3 linked regions of the Methanococcoides burtonii DSM 6242 genome follow. The main gene of each other region encodes a partner of the protein of the gene in region 3 in a complex. Links are inferred from orthologs where the notes say so. Each region holds a gene or a part of one and is shown on either strand. Other genes may lie near its edges.

Region 1 (3,791 bases), 1.0 Mb from region 3 along the record:
CATTCTTACTGACCCATTTCATTAAATGGTCCCGTCAAAAGCTTTCCACTTTTTTCCATAAGGACCTCGACCTTCTTCTCGGAATCCTCGATCATCTGGTTGCAAAGTAGTGCCAGTTTCATACCTTTTTCAAAGGTTTCAATACTTTCATCAAGGGTAAGCTGCCCTTTTTCAAGCTGATCGACCAGATGTTCCAGCTCTCCCAGAGATGCTTCGAATGTCTGTTCTTTTTCAGCCGCACCTTTCTCTACCTTGGCTTTCTTTGTAGTTCCCATAATTTATCACCCTTCGTAGTGCAGGTATTTCTTCCTGCTGTGGATTATATTTTCAATCTTGCATTCAAATATGCCATCATTGACAATGACATCTAATTGATCATTATCCCCCAACTCGGTAACACTTGAGATAGACAGATCATTCACAGGATCTATTGCTATGCTATACCCTCTGAGAATAGTGTTCAAAGGACTTACCGCATTGAGCTTAGATGAATGAAATTTAAGTTCGAACGTTTTATCCACTATTGTCTTTCCCATTGAAGATGTCAATTTCATTGTAAGCTCGTCCAAATATTGCGAATCCTGCAGCAGCATATCCATGATATGTTGCGGTTCCAGTTTCTTACGGATCTGTTCCAGCCGACCCTTCCCTTGTGAAATAACATGCTCCACCTCATTTTCCAATCGCGAGGACAACGTTGCAAGATGTCTTTTTACCTCTTTCTGATCCGGCACTACAAGTTCTGCCGCAGCAGAGGGGGTAGGAGCACGCATGTCAGCAGTAAAATCAGCAATGGTAAAATCCGTTTCGTGCCCCACAGCAGAAACTATCGGTTTTTTGGAATTGAAAATAGCCCTTGCAACGACCTCTTCATTGAAAGACCACAGATCTTCAAGGGAACCGCCACCCCTTCCCACAATTATAACGTCAACATCCGTCTGGTTAAGCAGTTCAATGGACCTGACAATACTTTCCGCGGACCTCTCCCCCTGAACAATGGTAGGGCTTAATAGGATATTGACAGGATACCTGCGCCTGATAACATTCAGAATATCATGTATCGCAGCCCCTGTGGGAGAAGTTACAACTCCGATCCTAAGAGGATATCCAGGGATTGGTATTTTGTGAACATCACTGAAGAGACCTTCTTGCTCAAGCTTGTTCTTAAGTTGTTCATAAGCCTTGTATAACTCGCCCACACCATCGGGACGAATGTCCTGAACATAAAGTTGATACTGCCCGCGTACCACATACACATCCACTGAACCGAATACCAGGACCTTCATGGATGATTCCAGCTCGAACCGGAGATTCCGGTTCACAGACTTGAAGCTGACACAACTTATCTGACTTTTTCCATCCTTGACCGTAAAATAATAATGACCTGAACTATGCTTTGTAAGATTAGAGATCTCTCCCTGCACCCAGATCTGATTAAGTTTCGGATTGTTCGTCAGAGTGTTCTTGATGAGGTTGTTCAGTTCTGTAACAGTATATGCGGGCATTGTTCAAATCTCCATCATATGTACGGTTATGTCTTTTTCCTATTAGTATATAGAGCGAGTGGGTTGAAAGTAATTTAAGTATGATACGTATAAATTGAACCAATTCAGAGCTAGCATAGGTTAATAAAGAGAAAAGAATGGTACTTATTATGGAGGATAACTAAATAGAACATAAAATAAATTGCTATCTTTTAAAGTGCAACGACATCTTTTATTAGGCATGAAAGGATAAATCATTTTAATGTCTGCTACAAATGGATCAACTTTTCTATCCAGGCTGGATAAAACGGGAACTGACATTCTCAAATGCATGCATTGTGGCGTTTGTACCGGCAGTTGTCCGTCTGGAAGGCATACGAGCCTGAATGTAAGGAATTTGCTCAGGAAAGCTCGCAAAGGTGAATCTGTGCTTTCTGATGAGACACTTTGGACATGTACAACATGTTATAATTGCCAGGAACGTTGCCCGAGGGGAATTGATATTGTTGATGCTATTTTTGAGATACGTGCAATAGCAGTACATGAAGGGATCATCCTCCCGGAACATCGCACCGTGGGTAAACTGTTAATCGAACATGGGCATGCAGTCCCCATAAATGCTGAGAACAGAACAAAGAGAATATCACTTGGGATGGATGAAATGCCACCCACAGTACATAGTTATCCGGATGCTTTGAATGAAGTTAAGAAGTTGCTTGCTGACTGTAAATTCGATGAGTTGATGCTAAATGAGTGAATCTGCAAGGAAGGAACACGAAATACCCAAATTGTCGCTGTTTCTTGGCTGTGTGATCCCCAATCGTTATCCAGGCATTGAAAAAAGTACAAAGTTGTGCTTAGAGAAATTGGATATCGATTGTGTCGATCTTGAAGGAGCTTCATGTTGTCCGGCACCGGGAATTCTTCGGTCGTTCGATAAGACCACATGGCTTGCCCTGTCTAGCAGGAATATTTCATTAACCGAAGATCTTGGACGTGACATACTTACTATCTGTAATGGATGTTATGGGTCCCTTGCCGATGCAAATAATGAATTGAAAGCTGACGAGGACCTTAAGGAAAGTGTTAATTCCCACCTTGCAGCCATAGACAGGGAATTTAAAGGCACACAGGATATTCGCCATATTACGGAGTTCTTGTATCAGGAAATAGAGCCTGAGAATATACGTGAGCTTGTCACACAGTCCCTGGACATCAGGGTTGCTGTGCATTATGGCTGCCACCTGCTGAAGCCTTCAAAAGGGCGGGTAGGCATGAGTGTGGAAAGGCCTTCTTTCTTTGATGAGCTTGTTGAGGCCACAGGTGCAGTAAGTGTGGATTATCCTGATAAGATGGAATGTTGCGGTGCTGGCGGAGGGGTCAGGTCTGCTTTGAGCGATGAGGCCCTTGCCCTCACAGAGCATAAATTGTCAATGATAGAAGCAGCAGAGGTTGATTGTATTGTCAACGCATGCCCGTTCTGCCACATGCAACTTGATGTGGGACAAACGGACCTTAATGAAAGGGATGGTACAGAGCATTCAATACCGGTGCTACATTACACACAATTGTTAGGGCTTGCTTTTGGATATACCGTAGAGGAACTGGGCATTGACCTCAATTCGACATTGAACAAAGCTTTTTTTGAGATGATCGAAGATCTACCTTAATTCTCACTTTTTTACATGCATGCTGCTCTTGAGCGAAGCATGAGGGGTTTTAAAAAGTGAAAGGAGGGTCGTTTAGACTAGCTTCTTGATTGAGTGGTTCTCATCCATGATCTATACCGAATTCAATCACGCTCTCTGAAGAATTATATCTACCATAACGTTAGAGCAGACTGTGTCAGTGTTTTCGATAATATCAAAACGTTGGAAGTTAGAACTGAGTGTCTGCAGGATAGTGACATTGGGACTTGCGACCCGGATTTTATTTTTTGGCCATGTCAATTATCTTCCGAATAACAATAGACCAAGTAACAATACAATTGAAAGACTTATTATGATGGCAAAAATGAGAGTTGATGATAATTTTTGATCCATACGGCGTAATTGTAACTAACAGTATAAATAAATCCCATATTGCGGACTATTTTTATAAAGAAACTATTGCCAGAATAATTAGTTGTGGAGTTTTACAACTCTTATGAACCGAAAAGGAATTCAAAATACAGATCTCGAAATTAGAAATAAGTTAATGAAAAAAAAGAAAATGAAAAGCTGGTTGTTTAGACCAGCTTGTTGATTGGGTGGTTCTCATCCATGATCTCAAGACCGAGTTCTTTTGCGGTCTCTGCGAGGATGATAT
Region 2 (3,802 bases), 300 kb from region 3 along the record:
GAATGTCTGTTCCCTGAACTTCTCGGACATGAGCCAGCTCATAACGAGTGGATACTTGGTGAACGGTCCGCCATTTGGACTGTCGGTTGTCATGATGGTCTTCCATGGATCGTCGATAAGGAGCAGGCACTCAAGACCCATTGCCCACTGAGTGCTGTGAACAGGGTTGCTCTTAAGATATGTAAATGGACAGACACCTGAACCACATTCAAGCTCAACATCAGTGTTGGACCATTTGCCACCAGTAAGCACTGAGAGATCGTGGATGGAAGGACCATCACCAGTCATACATGTTGCTTCACCGAATGGTACGCAACCACTGTCAATGACAACATGGTCAGCGTTGTTGATATAATCTGCAAGAGGCTTGACACCAGATTCGAAATCACGCCAGGATGTGCCGGCAAATGCATTGAACATCATGTGTGTGAGGTACACTGACTGATCTCTGCTTGCATCGATCTTTGTCTCAGCCCAGTTAACACTCATGTTCTGCTTTGCCTTTGTTTTGCTGGAAATACCAAGAGATTCCTTTGTTGTCCTGTAGTTTCCCGGATGACCAAGATTGTTTGCGTGAAGGTGCATTGACATTGGCATACCAAGCATTTCGTTTACTTCGGTCAGCCCATCGATGATCTCCCTGGAAGATATCTCGAAGTGTATATTTTGCTCATCAAGGGAAGAAACATTCTTTCCCCAGCCCCAGTTCTCAACTCCACCAGGATTGACACACTTGATACCGTATGTCTTATGAGTTCTCATCATCCATGCAACATATGCTGCTGCCCTGTCCATGTCGCCTTCCTTCAAGTAGCGCATCATGAACCAGTTGTTACCGAGAACAAGGTAGCCACCCATATCGAGCATTGGGATGGAGCGCATCTCTTCGTGTGTATGACGTGCTTCCATTGGAGGAACAGCTGCCTCAAAAGCAGTAGTATATCCCAGCTTGGAGTATTCGTAACCTTCCATGTAGACGGATGGTACGGTCTCCCCTGAACCTGAGTGAGCGATAGCTGTTTTTGTCCTTGTTGTCTTGTAACCATCCTCAGGACGCATCATCCTACCGGTATTGACCTTAGCACCGGCAATATGTGAGTGAGAATCTACACCACCAGGCATAACTGTCTTGCCTGTTGCATCAATTACCTTAACATCTTTCAGATCAGCTGCGGAAAGTTCGGAAACTACCACGCCGTCCTTGATGAAGATGTCCTGCTGTTCACCGTTCACTTCATTGAGCGGGTCATAAACATATCCGTTCTTAATTACAATAGTTCCAGCCATTATTCAACCTCCCTCTTCTCAAGCCAAATTGCAGAAACCGGGCAGATAAGAGCACATGCACCACAGGAGCCACATGCTTCCTGATCAACTACTTTGACAGTACCGTTCCTTACCTCAAGCAGTGGTTTCTCATCAAGATCATTCAGTGAACCTGCTGCAAGATCCTTTGAGGATTTTGCATTGACAGGACACATGATCACACAATTTCCACAGCCAAGACATGCATCTTCATCTGTCACCAGGACAGAGGTCAATACAGGAGTTGCTGATGGCTTGTTGAGAAGTTTCTTCTCAAATACAGCTTTCTTGTTCATGTCAGGAACGATCGCTGTCTTCTGGACATCGATAGCATTGACAGGACAGGAAACAGCACATGCACCACAGTAGATACATGCATCAGGACGCTGAGCGACCTTGTCAACTCTTTCTCCTGGAGCCCATTCCGGATTGAACAGTGCATTGCATGGACATACATCCACACAGGTACGGCATGCCTGACAGACATCCTCTGCACGTTCCCAGGTACCCTCGAAAGGTTTCTGCACAGTTATAGCATTAGTTGGACATACCTCGCTACACCATCCACAGTGTACGCAGGTTTCCTGATCGATGATGGTTTCACCATCTATGCGTGCACTGCCATCGTTTGCAAGCCACTGCCTGGTCTCGATAGCACCCTGCGGACAGATCTGCTCACATACACCACAGTGTACACAATTATCGTTCACCGTTGTTGGTGCGAGCGAGCTGCACAGGAAGTTCTCATCGCATACAGGCTTTCCATCTTCTCTCATCTCAAGGGCACCTGTTGGACAGACCTTAGTACACATTCCACATGTGATACATGTATCTCTAATATCCAGGTACTCCTTATTGATGAGTCCCCTGGCAACAGGTCCTACTGAACCTATGATCAATGTGTCCTTAGGACAGACCATCGTACAGGTTCCGCAACCAATGCACTTTTCTGGTAAATACACCACTTGCTTGTTATCTTTTGTCTGAACTACTATTTCGTTCATCTCATCTACTCCGTAATTACTGCTCATGCCTGCATGCTTCACAAAGCGCTTCGCCTTCATATTGAATGAAGCTCTCTCCACATTTTTCGCACAGCCTTACTTGCTTGCTTTTCTTGACAGGAACTTCGATCGCTGTAAAAGTGTAAGAATAAATTTTCTCGCCTGCTTCGAGTAAAATAGGCAGGATCTCTTCATGACGTACTTTTTCAAGGTTCATGAACCACGCATGCAATCTGGGATAAGCCTCGGTCTTTTCCGCATCAAGATATATCCTGACTGCGGGCATGATCATTTCACCCGGTGCACCACGTTTGTTCACGGTAACAGCCATCTTGCCGTAGTCCTTGATCTTCATTCCCTTATTCCCGATGGTAGCACCCTCGAGTATCTGGAATGGATCAGGGACACAATTTGATGTCTCCGCTGTAACATAGATGCGTTCTCCTTCCTTAACATCAAGTAATCTCTTCGCCATCGTGAGCATCTGTAATCCTATCATTGCTCCCGAGCTCAAGTACCCGTGAAAAGGAATTATCTTCTCTATCTGCAAAAATAGCTCTGGATCTTGCTCTTTTATCCTGTTGATAATAGTATCCATATCATCCATATGAAGACCTCTTAATTTATGAAATAACACATCGAATCAGCCAGATCCTTATAGGCTCTGCCTGATAGCATAGCCTCTAATGTTAAGGAACATACTGGTGAAAATTATATATAGTTTATCGTTGCCGGTCGAATATCAGCAGGAAGCTTAAATAGCCAATTGAATTCTTTTTTGCATAGGAACAGATAAAACGGAAAATAGAAAAAGTAAGGCCATATTCTAAGAATAAACTATCGACAGCCCTTCACCTCATCAAATTCATTCCACCAGCTCAGCAACCCTTTCGAGCAATTGTCTGGCAGTACCATCATCCGGCGCATGTCTCACAGTGATCTTGCCACTCCCATAGATAAGCACCATCATAGCACCTGAAGTAAAACGGATCGCACCAAGCTCTTCAGAACACCTGAGAAACTTGATGGTAACGCCTTCTTCGACAGATAAAGCTTCACATGCCTTTGGGATATCTATCTCATTTTCAAGCTGCGCCTCTACATGAAAAATAGAAGGCTTGCTTGTACAAGGAGCAATAGAACGAATTTCCATATTTATCAGAACCTGATCAAATGTAAATATAAAAAGGAGATAGAAGAATATCAGGAGATGAAATCAACCGTGACACTCTCAACATCCCACAATGATTCCAGCTTATCGACAATATCTTCCTTTATGGCAACTGCAAACTGATGTGTCGAAGGTATATCAAGCACTATACGAACAGTACCTTCCTCGACCACCACCTTTAGCACAAGTTCGGTCCTGATGATATCAAGACCTGCCATCGGGTTCATCACATGCTTCAAACGCTTACTGACAACCTCTACCGTAGTGGCCTCATTCTCCACGACCATGCCATGCTTCTCTTCATAATCACGAATAGCAGACC
Region 3 (3,910 bases):
GACAGTAAAATGAAGTGTGGTGGGCCCGATGAGATTCGAACTCATGATCCTCGCCGTGTAAAGGCGATGTCATAACCAACTAGACCACGGGCCCATTTGTGCAATTAACACATCATTATCCCTTCGCATATGAGCATTAAGAGGGACGTGCAACTCCTTAATGTCATTAGGAGTATATAACTTTTTTGTGAGCAGAGAGGGATGTGCGTGAATTAATCCCAACCATTAATAAATAGTAGTGTATTATGATGAAGCATGACCGATAACAATGGAACAGAGGAGATAAACACTCAGAGTAAGCAGATAGAGGAGTTCAAGGTAGATCTAAACTATAATTCACAGATGGGGCAGCTCGCTATATGGATGCCTGAGGGAGAACATGAGATGAGGGTTATCGCAAAGGACAAAGATAAAGGGTTTGAATGTGTTTTTGTAGAGATGCACCATAATGTTGAAGAGGGCAGAGAGGCTTATGAAAACCTTGACGGTACCCAGAAGATAAAGGACCTGTTCGCCAGAACGGGCTTTGGAAAAATCTGTAAATAAATCTCAACTCAACACATAAAATTCCAACAGATCACTATTATATATTAGCATATAAGTTATATTTTTACTAAATTCAAAAGCCAACGAGGGAGTATCTCATATGCGGATAGGAGTTTACATCTGTCACTGCGGACTGAATATCGCAAGTGTCATAAATATGGATGCACTACACGAAAAAGTAGAACAGATGAAGGGTGTCGAACTTGTCAAGGACATACAGTTCATGTGTTCCGATGTCGGACAGGATGCACTCATGGACGATATTGAAGAGCACGACATCGACAGAGTACTCGTTGCAGCATGTACTCCAAAGCTTCATGAGAACACGTTCAAGAAAGTGCTGGAACGGGCGGGACTTAATACATATCTTCTTGAGATCGTAAACATCAGGGAGCAGTGCTCATGGGTGCACATGGACCATCATGACATGGCAACCCAAAAAGCCTTCGACCTCATCAAAATGGGGGTTGCCAAGCTCAGCTTACTGGAACCTTTGCGGATAAGGAAGATAAAAGCGAACAAGGACGTTCTCGTCATAGGTGGCGGTGTCGCCGGAATAGAAGCTGCCCTCACGCTGGCAGATTCCGGCACGCATGTCTATATGGTCGAAAAGGAACCTACCATTGGCGGCAAAATGGCATTGCTCAATGAAGTGTTCCCGACAAATGACTGTTCCATATGCGTTCTCGCACCAAAGATGACAGATGTGCAGAACCACACGAACATCGACCTTTTCACCTACTCCGAGATCAAAGACATCTCCGGCTCGGTTGGCAACTTCACAGTAAAGGGCATTCAGAATCCCAGATATGTGATTATAGACAACTGCAAAGGCTGTATCGATGAATGCGCAAGGGTATGCCCTGTGGACATATCCAACCCCTTCGACAGCGGTCTGGGGAAAACAAAGGCCATCAACATGCCCATACCGCAGGCCATCCCCCAAACAGCATTTATCAACAGCGATTACTGTGTGGGTTGCGGGCTTTGCAAACAGGCCTGCCCTGCAGATGCAATTGACTTTAACATGAAGGCAGAAGAGTTCACCTTCACCGTGGGAGCGGTCATAGTCGCAACCGGTTATCAGGGATTCGATGCAAAGCGCAAAGAAGAGTACGGCTATGGAGTGTTCCCCGATGTCCTCACCAACATGGAACTGGAAAGATTGCTCAATGCTTCCGGCCCAACACGTGGAAAAGTGGTCGTACCCTCGACAAAAGAGACCCCTAAAAAAGTCGCATTCATACAATGTGTAGGCTCAAGGGACGAGACCGTTGGGAATCCTTACTGCTCACGCGTCTGCTGCATGTCCTCCATGAAGAACGCACAGATGATCAAAGAGCGCTATCCTGACACCGAGGTCACCATTCACTATATCGACATACGTGCCGCCGGTGAGATGTACGAAGAATACTACGTGCGTTCACAAATGATGGGTATCGACTTCATTCGCGGAAAAGTAGCGGAGATACAGATAGACACACAAGGGAAAATGTTGCTGAGATATGAGGATACCCTTGAATGCACCCTGTGCCAAGAGAACTATGACCTTGTGGTGCTCGCAACCGGAATGGAACCCAGCAACACGACCGAACCTATTGCCAGAACACTGAATCTCACAAAACGAACTGACAGGTTCCTTTCCATCGCACACCCGAAGATGCGACCTGTGGATGCACACATAAACGGAGTGTTCATCGCCGGCTGTGCTTCAGGACCAAAAGAGATACAAGTATCCATTGCGCAGGGAAGTGCCTCTGCAGCACGTTCCACACGCCTGCTTGCAAGAGGTGAACTCGAGAACGACCCCTTCAGTGCATGCGTAGATGCTGAAAAATGTATCGGCTGCCGGATGTGTGAAGACACCTGTAATTTCAACACCATCAAAGTCATTGACGGAAAAGCAGTGGTAGATGAGATCTCATGCCAGACCTGTGGGTCATGCAGTGCCTCGTGTCCGGTAGATGCCATCGATATGCCCCATAGCACCGATGCCCAGATAAAAGCACAGATAAGGGCGGCCCTTGAGGTAAAGGATGAATTCCCGCTTATCATAGCCTTCCTTTGCAACTGGTGCAGTTACGCATCAGCAGACCTTGCAGGAACATCAAGGATACAATACCCCACCAATGTGAGGATAATTAAAGTTATGTGTGCAGGTCGTGTTGATCCCGACTTCGTACTGGAGGCATTGCAAGGGGGTGCTGATGGTGTCATCGTTGCAGGATGTCGCCTTGACGAATGCCATTACATCATCGGGAACTATGATGCAAAGCACAGGATGGACAATCTCAAGGAAGTACTGGAGGAAATCGGACTCGACCAGAGAAGACTTCGTGTCGAATGGATATCAGCCGCCGAAGGCGAGAGGTTTGCAAAGACCATCGAGGATTACGTGGATGAGCTGACAGAACTCGGACCGGTAGGTTCAGAGCTTCAGGGAGGAGATCCGGATGAGTGATGAAGAAAAATCCATGACCGTTTCAAAGGAAATGGACATCGAAGGAACTCATGTGCTCTACAAACTGATATCCGACAGGTCTTCAAAGACACTCGATTATGATTACAAACGATGTGTTGGTTGTGGCATCTGCGTAAGGATATGTCCCACCAGGGCCCTTGAGCTTGGGCCGATGAAAGAGATAGCCACAGGACTTGATGCACCACCGGTGATGATGGAACTCGATAAATGCACATTCTGCTCGATGTGTGTAAACTTCTGTCCGGTTAACGCACTGGAGATGAGAAGCGAAGGGGACTTTCCTAAAGAGGACCAATATCCACGCCTGGAACAGTTCGTCAGAATGAACGAGAAGTGTGTGCCATGCTCGCTTTGTGAAGCAACTTGTCCCGAAGATGCCATCGAACTGGAATACACATTCCCGAAGAAAGAGGATATCGCACCTTTGAAAGAAAATGCGGAAGGCGAAATAGAGATAGATAATGATAAGTGTAATCTCTGCGGGATATGTGCTCGATTCTGTGATGCGTTCCTGATGCTTGAAAAGGAACCTACCGCAACCGACCCCATGCCTTTTGAACAGCTAATAATAGATGAGGACAGCTGTGACTACTGTACGCTCTGTCAGGATATCTGTCCCGAGGATGCTATCAAGGTCAAAGGGGAGAAACCATGCGAAGCCCCTGAAGTATCAGGAAAGGTCACTGTGGATGATGCTAAATGTACCCGTTGTGGCTGGTGTGATGCGGTCTGCCCCTATGATGCAGTGGACATGCTCAAACCTTTTGAAGGTGAGCTTATGCTTGTCGAGAGCCATATCCAAAAATGCGATGCACAAGGATGTCATGCCTGCTTCAACATCTGCCCGTCCCATCTTTGGTATGTGCCTGATGACGGAAAGAA

The links. The genes of interacting proteins can lie anywhere in the genome.
Region 1: the proteins of hdrA2 (region 3) and hdrC are in contact, whole or in part, in a cryo-EM structure (PDB 7BKB), measured with the Methanospirillum hungatei proteins. The link is inferred for Methanococcoides burtonii DSM 6242 from one-to-one orthologs. Residues at the interface, in WP_011448822.1 of Methanospirillum hungatei: Lys396, Tyr441, Glu455, Tyr458, Tyr459, Gln462, His463, Lys467, Phe468, Ile469, Phe488, Asp491, Leu493, Leu494, Arg496, Pro497, Val498, Asp499, Val500, Glu501; in WP_011448820.1 of Methanospirillum hungatei: Arg18, Arg19, Tyr20, His21, Leu22, Asp24, Ile40, Asn42, Met43, Cys44, Tyr45, Gln46, Arg65, Leu66, Arg69, Val72, Leu73, Leu75, Glu78, Arg100.
Region 2: the proteins of hdrA2 (region 3) and MBUR_RS01440 are in contact, whole or in part, in a cryo-EM structure (PDB 7BKB), measured with the Methanospirillum hungatei proteins. The link is inferred for Methanococcoides burtonii DSM 6242 from one-to-one orthologs. Residues at the interface, in WP_011448822.1 of Methanospirillum hungatei: Ala269, Val270, Pro272, Val273, Ile274, Lys275, Pro276, Met281, Gly282, Met283, Ala284, Pro285, Asp306, Ser307, Cys308, Val309, Lys310, Cys311, Leu313, Phe349, Pro350, Ile351, Glu352, Tyr359, Lys360, Asp363, Val365, Ile366, Asn367, Glu370; in WP_011448819.1 of Methanospirillum hungatei: Ser2, Thr3, Leu4, Phe5, Pro6, Lys7, Tyr8, Gln21, Leu23, Leu24, Gln25, Gln26, Asn28, Pro48, Glu49, Thr76, Cys78, Ser79, Tyr80, Cys81, Pro104, Ile105, Lys108, Glu109, Gly110, Thr353, Leu355.

What each region holds. Positions count from the first base shown.
Region 1 is NC_007955.1:1,592,135-1,595,925, forward strand. The notes cover bases 572-3,493. They hold hdrC (CoB--CoM heterodisulfide reductase subunit C), read left to right. Parts: upstream 572-1,746; coding sequence 1,747-2,241; downstream 2,242-3,493. Other genes in these bases: xseA (exodeoxyribonuclease VII large subunit), read right to left, coding at 572-1,505; hdrB (CoB--CoM heterodisulfide reductase subunit B), read left to right, coding at 2,234-3,154. Outside these bases: MBUR_RS07805 (exodeoxyribonuclease VII small subunit), read right to left, coding at 6-275; more of xseA, read right to left, coding at 282-571; mtrH (tetrahydromethanopterin S-methyltransferase subunit H), read right to left, coding at 3,712-3,791.
Region 2 is NC_007955.1:260,414-264,215, forward strand. Bases 299-3,231 are described here. They hold MBUR_RS01440 (4Fe-4S binding protein), read right to left. Parts: upstream 2,310-3,231; coding sequence 1,287-2,309; downstream 299-1,286. Other genes in these bases: MBUR_RS01435 (formylmethanofuran dehydrogenase subunit A), read right to left, coding at 299-1,287; MBUR_RS01445 (FmdE family protein), read right to left, coding at 2,326-2,916; MBUR_RS01450 (hypothetical protein), read right to left, coding at 3,175-3,231. In the rest of the region: more of MBUR_RS01435, read right to left, coding at 1-298; more of MBUR_RS01450, read right to left, coding at 3,232-3,462; MBUR_RS01455 (iron-sulfur cluster assembly scaffold protein), read right to left, coding at 3,513-3,802.
Region 3 is NC_007955.1:558,047-561,956, forward strand. What follows is about bases 286-3,326. They hold hdrA2 (CoB-CoM heterodisulfide reductase HdrA2), read left to right. Parts: upstream 286-646; coding sequence 647-3,007; downstream 3,008-3,326. Other genes in these bases: MBUR_RS02800 (hypothetical protein), read left to right, coding at 286-546; MBUR_RS02810 (4Fe-4S binding protein), read left to right, coding at 3,000-3,326. Outside these bases: more of MBUR_RS02800, read left to right, coding at 256-285; more of MBUR_RS02810, read left to right, coding at 3,327-3,910. UniProt on the Methanocaldococcus jannaschii protein: Part of a complex that catalyzes the reversible reduction of CoM-S-S-CoB to the thiol-coenzymes H-S-CoM (coenzyme M) and H-S-CoB (coenzyme B).